DNA from 2 places in the Pikeienuella piscinae genome. Region 1 is predicted to be linked to the other one. Evidence: riboswitches for the same ligand, from Rfam matches in the RefSeq annotation. Region 1 holds a riboswitch; the other holds the start of a gene.
The links. A riboswitch is a leader RNA that binds a small molecule or an ion and turns the genes downstream of it on or off. The one in region 1 is predicted to bind thiamine pyrophosphate.
Positions count from the first base shown of each region.

Region 1 (4,265 bases):
AAGTGGATCAGGAACAGATAATCCTGGCGGAGATAGTGGAGATAGCACGACCGCGGGAGCGAGCCGTCGCCGAGCGCCGAGACGAACCGGTGCCTTGTATAGGCCTCCCAGTCCGGTCGGCAGTCGGCGCGAAGCGCGGCGAAAAGAGGCGAGCCGTGATCGGTCATGAATTTCTCCAGAGCTTGTGGAAATGGTGGACAGGGCCATGGCCCCGGCCAACTTCGAGGCGGTCCGCGGCGGAGATCGCGCCGGAGACGTAGTCCTTGGCCGCACGGGCGGCGGCGGGCGCGTCGCACCCGCCGGCCAGCCGGGTCGCGAGGGCGGCGGAAAGCGTGCAGCCCGTGCCGTGCGTGTTGCGGGTCTTCGTTCGCGGGGCGTCGAGCCAGTGGATCTCGCCGGCCTGATCGGCGAGACAGTCGGGGCTTTGCGCGCCCGTCAGATGACCGCCCTTCAGCAGCGCGGCGCGCGACCCGAGGTGACGAAGGCGGCGCGCCTGCGCCTCCATCTCCGCCGCGGCTACAGCTTCGGGTTCGTCGAGAAGCGCGGCCGCCTCGGGCAGGTTCGGGGTCACGATGTCCGCAAGCGGCAGAAGCCGGTCGCGAAGCGCCCCGACCGTGTCATCCGTGAGAAGCCGATGGCCGCCCTTTGCGACCATGACCGGATCGAGAACTACGTTGCGGGCACCGTTGCGGATCAGCGCAGTGGCGACCGCCTCGGCGATCCCGGCTGTGGCGATCATGCCGATCTTCACCGCATCGACGCGTATGTCGTCAAACACCGCGTCGATCTGGGCGGCGACGAAGGCGGGCGCGACCGTTTCGACGCCGGTGACGCCCTGCGTGTTCTGCGCCGTCAGCGCGGTGATCGCGGCCATGGCGTAACCGCCATTCGCCGCAATGGCCTTGAGGTCTGCCTGGATGCCGGCTCCGCCCGAGGGGTCGGAGCCGGCGATGCTCAGCACATTGGGAATCATGGTCGCCTCCAGGCGTCGAGAAGGGCGCGCGCGGCTTGCTCCGGGTTGTCGGCGTCGCAGATTGCGGAAACGACTGCGAGCCCTGCGCCACCCACGCTGCGGATCGGTGCGGCGTCCCGCGCGGTGACGCCGCCGATGGCGACGCAGGGAAGCCGCGCGGTGCGCGCAATGACGGCGAATTCCGCCAGCCCGATCTGCGGCGCATGGTCGGGCTTCGTCGCGGTGGCGCGGATCGGGCCGACGCCGAGATAGTCGACCATCGCCGGGTCGACGGCGGCCAGTTGACCGGCGTTCTCGATGGAGAGGCCGAGAATCGCGTCCGACCCGATCATCGCGCGGACGTCGGCGACGGCGGCGTCCGTCTGGCCGACATGAACGCCATCGGCTCCGATCTCCGCGGCAAGATGCGCGCGGTCATTGACGATCAACGCCGCGCCGAACGGCGCCAGCGCGGCGTGAAGCCGGCGACCGAGGGCGGTGAAGTCGGCGTCCGGCATCGTCTTGTCACGGAGTTGGACCGTCCTTACGCCGCCGCGGACGGCGCCGACGGCGGCTTCCTCGACCCCGCGCCGGGCGGACGGATCGGTGATGAAATAGACCGAAAGATCGAGACGCCGCCTCATGCGATCCGCGCGCCCGCGTCGAGCGTCGCCCCGTCGACCGTGGCGAGCGCGTCAAGGAAGGCGACGGCGAAACTGCCGGGTCCTTCGGCCCGCGCCGCGGCTTTTTCGCCGGCGAGGCCATAGAACGCCAGCGCGGCGACGGTCGCCTCGAAGGGGTCCTCCGCCGTCGACGCGAACGCGGCGACCACCCCGGTGAGCGCGCACCCGAGCGCTGTCACCTTCGGCATCAGCGCATGCCCGTTGTCGACCCGCGCCACGCGCGCGCCGTCGGTGACAAAGTCCTCCGGTCCGGTGACGGCGACGACGCCGCCGGTTTCACCCGCGATCGCGCGGGCCGCCGCCTCCGCGGTCTGCACCGTGTCGCCGCTGTCAACGCCCTTTCCCGCTCCGCCCTCCGCGGCGAGCGCGAGAATTTCCGAAGCGTTTCCACGCACGATCCCGGGTCTGAGCGCGAGAAGCTCCGCGCCGGTCTGGCGCCGGTAGCTGGTGGCCCCGACCGCCACCGGGTCGAGCACCCAGGGCTTGCCGGCGTCGCTGGCGGTCTTCGCGGCGGCTTTCATCGCGTCGACCCAGGGGGGAGAAAGCGTGCCGATATTGATCGTAAGCGCGCTCGCTAGGGCGGCGAACTCGGCGGCCTCCTCACGCGCGTGGACCATCGCCGGCGACGCGCCTGCGGCGAGCAACACGTTCGCCATCACGTTCATCGAGACGAAATTGGTGATGTTCTGCACCAGCGGCGCCGTCTCGCGCATCGCTTCCAGCAGGGCTCCCGGCGTTTTCATAAGTCGCCTCCTTCGTTGCGGAGACGGCGGGGGGAACAGCCGGGCTAGGATGCTCTTCCGCGACTTCCTCCGCTGGTATGGTCCAGGTCAGGTTCAAAGGGTGCTTCTCAGCCCGCTATCGCGGACGCCCCTGTCACGGCGTTCAATGTGGCCCACGCCGCGCGCCTCGTAAACCCCCTCAAGTTGGCGGCGACGCGCGGGCCGTCGGTGTGCGGCGCGGCGCGCGCGGCCGGGCCGCTTGCCGTCCGGCGTCGGGTTGATACTGTCCCACGAAATCTTCCGATTCGCGGCGCGGTCGGAACCACGTTGGCGCCCGCGTTCAGGAGCATTCATGTCGTCCAGTCTTTGGCGTAGTGCGCTCGTGCTCGGGACGCTGGCTCTTGTCGGGCCCTTCGCGATCGACATGTATCTTCCCGCGATGCCGGCGATCGCCCTCGATCTCGGCGTCCGCGAAACCGCGGTGCAGGCGACCATCACCGCCTATTTCATCGCCTTCGGAATCGCCCAGATGGTCTATGGGCCCTGGGCCGATCAGGCCGGACGAAAGCCGCCAATCTATGTCGGCGTCGGGATATTCCTCATCGGCTCGGCGGGCGCGGCGCTCGCGGGAAGCGTCGATGAACTGATCGCCTGGCGCTTTCTTCAGGGCCTCGGCGGGGCGGTGCTGATGGTGTTGCCGCGCGCCATCATCCGCGACATGCACACCGGGGCCGAGGCGACGAAGCTGATGGCGCTGATCATGCTGGTGATCTCGATTTCGCCGATGCTGGCGCCGCTGGCCGGCAGCGCGGTCATCGCGCTGGCCGGCTGGCGGGTGATTTTCGCGACGCTCTTCGCCGGCGCGCTGATCAGTCTCGCGATGACCGCGACGATGCTGCCGGAAACCCTGTCCGCGCCGCGCCGGAGACCGGTCAACATGCGCTCGCTCATTGCCGGCGCGCGCCGGCTTCTGACCGATGCGCGCTTCATGGGGCTGACCTTCATTGGGGCCTTCGGGATGGGCAGCTTCTTCGTCTTTCTCGCCTCCGCGGCGTTCGTCTACACGGGCGAGTTCGGGCTCAGCCCGACCGGGTTTTCGCTGGCGTTCGCGATCAACGCGGTCGGCTTCTTCAGCGCCTCGCAGGCGGCGGGGCCATTGGCGTCGCGAATCGGGTTGGCGCGGGTGATCCGGCTCGGGACCGGGCTTTTCGCGATTTTCTCGTTGGCGCTGCTGGGAATCGCGCTGACCGTGGGCGCGACCCTGCCGCTCGTGGTCGGTTGCCTTTTTTTCGGGAACGCCGGGCTCGGGCTGGTGATCCCGACCACGATGGTGATGGCGCTTGACGATCATGGCGAGATCGCGGGTCTCGCCTCTTCGCTGGGCGGCACGATGCAGATGCTGACGGGCGGGGCGATGATCGTCGCCGCCGGGCCGTTCTTCGATGGAACCGCGACGCCGATGATCGCGGTGATCGCGCTTTGCGGCGTCGCCGCCTTCGGCCTCACGCTCGCCACGCTCGGCGTACGGAGGGCCTGATCAGGCCGCCATCGCTCTCGACGCCGAACACGCCTAGATTGCGTCCGAGCCGCTTCGAAGGGGTCATTCCATGCCCGATATCCTCCTTGGCCTGATCGGCGATAACATCGCGGCGTCGAGGGCGCCGGCGTTTCACGAACTCGCCGGACTGCTGGCCGGGTTGGATGTGCGCTATGAACGGCTGGTCCCACATGAGATAGGCGTCGATTTCGACCGCGTGTTGGCCGATTGTCCGGCCAGGGGCTATCGCGGCGTCAATATCACCTATCCCTACAAGGAGCGCGCGGCGGCGAAAGTCCGGGTCGACGATCCGCTGATCCGCCGTCTCGGCGCCGTCAACACGGTGATTTTCGATGCGGAGGGGCCGCGCG
Region 1 covers NZ_CP049056.1:804,404-808,668, reverse strand. Annotated here, with positions in the region: gene G5B40_RS03850 (TenA family protein) at 1-167, opposite strand, end outside; gene thiD (bifunctional hydroxymethylpyrimidine kinase/phosphomethylpyrimidine kinase) at 164-973, opposite strand; gene thiE (thiamine phosphate synthase) at 970-1,596, opposite strand; gene thiM (hydroxyethylthiazole kinase) at 1,593-2,378, opposite strand; TPP riboswitch at 2,426-2,520, opposite strand; gene G5B40_RS03830 (multidrug effflux MFS transporter) at 2,710-3,894, shown strand; gene G5B40_RS03825 (shikimate dehydrogenase family protein) at 3,965-4,265, shown strand, end outside.

Region 2 (4,265 bases), 1.8 Mb from region 1:
CGTGATAGATCGCCAGTTCCAGCGTCGTCGCGCGCGGCCCGCCGCCGAGCGCCAGCGCCACGGCGAAGCTGGTGGCGCAGATGAGAAAGATGAGGGCGAAGGCGCCGGGCGCCGCCGCGCGGAGCGCCGGCCATTCCAGTAGTCGGAACAGTGCGGGCCCTTCGACGCCGAGCTGCGCCGCGAGCCGCCAGCGCTCCGCCGGAATTTCCGCCCAGCCCTGCAGCAGCATCCGCGTCGCCAGCGGCAGGTTGAAGAAGACATGCGCGATCAGCACCCCCGGCAGCCCGTAAATGTCGAGCCGCCCGAAGCCGACGGCGAGCAACGCCTGGCTGACCATCCCGGAGCGCCCCCAGATCGCCACGACACCGAGAATGGCGACGATGACCGGCAGCAGGAAGGGGGCGCCGAGAAGGCTGACCACCGCGCCGCGTCCCCGGAACCGCCGCCGGGCGAGCGCGCGGGCGAGCGGGATGGCGAGGGCGACGGAGATCAGCGCCGAAAGGAACGCCTGCAGTGTGGTGAAACGCAGCGCCCGCCAGTCCGGCGCGGAGAGCCCGGCCCCCGCCTCGGCCGAGACCGCGAGCACCGCGACCGCGCCGATGGTGAGCGCGAGCACCAGCGCGAGCGCCGCCCCACCGCTGATCGCGACGGCGGGATGGAGGCGGACGCGGCCCGCGCTCACTTGCTGAGCGCCTCCAGCCATTCGGCGAGCGCGGCGTCGCGCGCCGATTTCGCCTCCGACACCGGGTAGATCAGCGTTTTCTGCGGTCGGGGCAGGGTGGTGAACCCTTCCGGCAGGCCGGCTGAGGGGGTCTTCGCCGGGTACATCCAGTTGGTCTCCGGGATCGCCGCCTGAAAGCCGTCGGTGAGCATGAATTCGAGGAACCGGTCGGCGAGCGCGGGCTGGTCGGTCGCCGCCAGCTTGCCGGCGATTTCGACCTGCATGTAATGGCCCTCGGAGAAGATCGCGGCGGCCTTAGTGTCGTCGCTCTCGGCGATGGCGTGATAGGCCGGCGAGGTGGTGTAGGAAAGCGCCATCGCCGCCTCGCCCTCCAGGAACATGCCATAGGCTTCCGACCAGCCCTTGGTGACGGTGACGATGCGGGGCGCGAGCCGTTCCCAGACAGCGCCGGCTTCGTCGCCGTAGATTTGCTTGACCCAGAGCAGCAGCCCGAGGCCCGGCGTCGAGGAGCGCGGGTCCTGGATGACGATAGTCACGTCATCGGGCGCGTCGAGCAACGCCGCGAGGCTTCCAGGGGGCGTTGCGAGCCGGGTCTTGTCGTAAACGAAGGCGAACCAGCCCCAGTCATAGGGAAGGAAAACAGGGTCGGCCCAGCCGCCGGGTACATCGGTTTCGGGCGTCAATCCGTGCGGGGTGAAGAGGCCGGTCGCCGCCGCGTCGGCGGCGAGATTTGCGTCGAGGCCGAGGACGATATCGGCCTCTGTCGCCGCGCCTTCCAGCTTGATCCGACCGAGAAGAGCGGCGCCGTCGCCGGCCGCGACGAATTCGAGATCGCAGTCGCAGACCGCCTCGAAATTCGCCTCGATCTTCGGGCCCGGGCCCCATTCCGTGACGAAACTGTCATAGGTGTAGACGGTCAGTTTCTCGGTCGCATTCGCGCCACCCGCGAGAATGAGGGCGAAAACCGCCGTGGTGAGGGAGGTTCTGATCACGCTCGACTCCTCTGTTGCGGCGCAAGAAGAGCGTGAGAGGAACTCTCTGGCCTTTCCTACGCCGGCATGATCCGGGTCAGGTTCAACGGGTTCGCTTGACGCATCTCAGCCGCTGACGCGGCCCCCCGAGGCGAGGGGGACACTAGGCCGGGCGCCGAGCCGGGTCAATGAGAGGGGAAAGCGGGCGCGGGGGCGGCGTGGCTATCGCATGTTATCGCGCGCGATAAGGGGGTCAAACATCTGAAAAGTAAAGAAATTCGAAAACCGTGTTCGCGATGGCGCGGTATTCGGGGGTTTCAGGTCGCATGGTCCGCCCGCTCGTTCCCCGGTTTCCCGGCCGTGAGCCGGGACCTTGTGAGGCGGGGCTGTGCTGTCGGGGTTCTGGGTCAGGCCCGGGAGCTTGTCGCCGGTGGCTTAGCCGACCTCGCCGCCGCCGTCGCCGATCTGGCCGCGATGCATCAGGACATGATCGAGCAGAACACAGGCCATCATCGCCTCGCCCACCGGCACGGCGCGGATGCCGACGCAGGGGTCGTGCCGACCCTTGGTGACGATCTCGGTCTCCCGCCCGGCCTTGTCGACTGTGGCGCGGGGGCTGAGAATCGAGGAAGTGGGCTTGACCGCGAAGCGGACGACTACGTCCTGGCCGCTGGAGACGCCGCCGAGGACGCCGCCGGCGTGGTTGGAGGTGAAGACCGGCCCGCCCTGGGTCATCCGCATCTCGTCGGCGTTTTCTTCGCCGGTCAGCTCGGCCGCGCCCATTCCGGCCCCGATCTCGACGCCCTTGACGGCGTTGATCGACATCATCGCGCCGGCGAGGTCGGCGTCGAGCTTGGCGTAGATGGGCGCGCCGAGCCCGGCGGGAACGCCGGAGGCGGTGACCTCGATCACGGCGCCGATGGAGGAGCCGGATTTGCGCAGACCGTCGAGGTAATCCGCCCAGAGCGCGGCGGCCCTGGCGTCGCCGGTCCAGAACGGATTGCGCTCCACTTCGGCCCAGTCCCAGTTCTCCCGGCGCGCCTCATGCGCGCCCATCCGCACCATCGCGCCGCGAATGCGGAGGTCGGGGAGCAGCGCTTTCAGCGCTTCGCGCGCGACGCCGCCCGCCGCGACCCGCGCCGCCGTCTCGCGCGCCGAGGAGCGGCCGCCGCCTCTCGGATCGCGCACGCCGTATTTCATCCAGTAGGTGTAATCGGCGTGGCCGGGGCGGAATTTCTCCGCGATCTCCGAATAATCCTTTGAACGTTGATCGGTGTTGCGGATCATCAGCTGGATCGGTGTTCCGGTCGTCACGCCTTCGTAGACGCCGGAGAGTATCTCTACCTCGTCGGCCTCGCGGCGCTGCGTGGTGTATTTGTTCTGGCCGGGTTTGCGCCGATCGAGCCAGTGTTGAAGCATTCCCGGCTCCAGCCGCAGGCCGGGCGGGCAGCCGTCGACCGTCGCGCCGAGCGCGGGCCCGTGGCTTTCGCCCCAGGTGGTGACGCGGAACATGCGACCATAGGTGTTGAACGACATCGGACGCTCCTTCAGCCCGCCATGTAGCGGAGCGGCGGCGCGAAGGAAAGGTTAGCCGGCGACCATCGCCTCGGCCAGTTTCAGATCGACGGAGACGAGCTGGCTGACGCCCTGTTCGGCCATGGTGACGCCGAACAGCCGGTCCATCCGGCTCATGGTGACGGCGTGGTGGGTGATGATCAGGAAGCGGGTCTCGGTCCGCCTGGTCATCTCGTCCAGCAGGTCGCAGAACCGCCCGACATTGGCGTCGTCGAGCGGCGCGTCGACCTCGTCGAGAACGCAGATCGGCGCCGGGTTGGCCAGGAATACCGCGAAGATCAGCGAGAGAGCGGTCAGCGTCTGCTCACCGCCCGAAAGCAGCGAGAGCGTGGAGAGTTTCTTGCCCGGCGGCATGCACATGATCTCCAGTCCGGCCTCCAGCGGATCGTCGCTCTCGACCAGCACGAGATTGGCCTCGCCGCCGCCGAAAAGGTGCTTGAAGAGGGTGGAGAAGCTGCTGTTGACCTCATCGAACGCGGCGAGAAGGCGCTCGCGCCCCTCTCCGTTCAACTCGGCGATGGCGTGGCGGAGCTTCGCGATGGCGGCTTCGAGGTCGCCCTTCTCACGGGCGAGGGCGTCGCGTTCCTCGCTGGCGGCGGCGGCGTCCTCCTCCGCCCGGAGGTTCACCGCGCCGAGGCTGTCGCGCTGGCGGCGAAGCCGGGCGATCTCGATCTCCAGCGCTTCGGCGGCGGGGAGGTCCCCGGCGGCGTCGATGCGCTGGAGAAGCGCCTCGGGCGCGCATTCCATTTCCTCGCGGATACGGGTGGCCGCTTCGCGCACCCGCTCGGCCGCGGCCTCGCTCTGGGTTTCGCGGCGGGCGCGGGTTTCCCGCGCGGCGGAGGCTTCGCGTTCGGCCTCACGCGCTGCGGCTTCGGCGGCGCGGGCGTGCGTCTCCGCCTCCGCGAGCGCGTCGGCGGCTGCGGCGCGGCGGGCCTCGGCGCGCTCGATCTCGTGCGCGAGCGCCTCGCGGCGCTTTCTGATCTCGCCGGGAAGGGCGGAGGCGGCCTCGCGTTCGGCGCGGGACTCTTCGGCGCGCC
Region 2 covers NZ_CP049056.1:3,405,352-3,409,616, forward strand. Annotated here, with positions in the region: gene G5B40_RS16185 (ABC transporter permease family protein) at 1-703, opposite strand, end outside; gene thiB (thiamine ABC transporter substrate binding subunit) at 679-1,671, opposite strand; TPP riboswitch at 1,711-1,812, opposite strand; gene aroC (chorismate synthase) at 2,089-3,189, opposite strand; gene smc (chromosome segregation protein SMC) at 3,241-4,265, opposite strand, start outside.
Region 2: linked by a shared signal. The riboswitch ahead of thiB (thiamine ABC transporter substrate binding subunit) and the one ahead of thiM (hydroxyethylthiazole kinase) in region 1 are both predicted to bind thiamine pyrophosphate.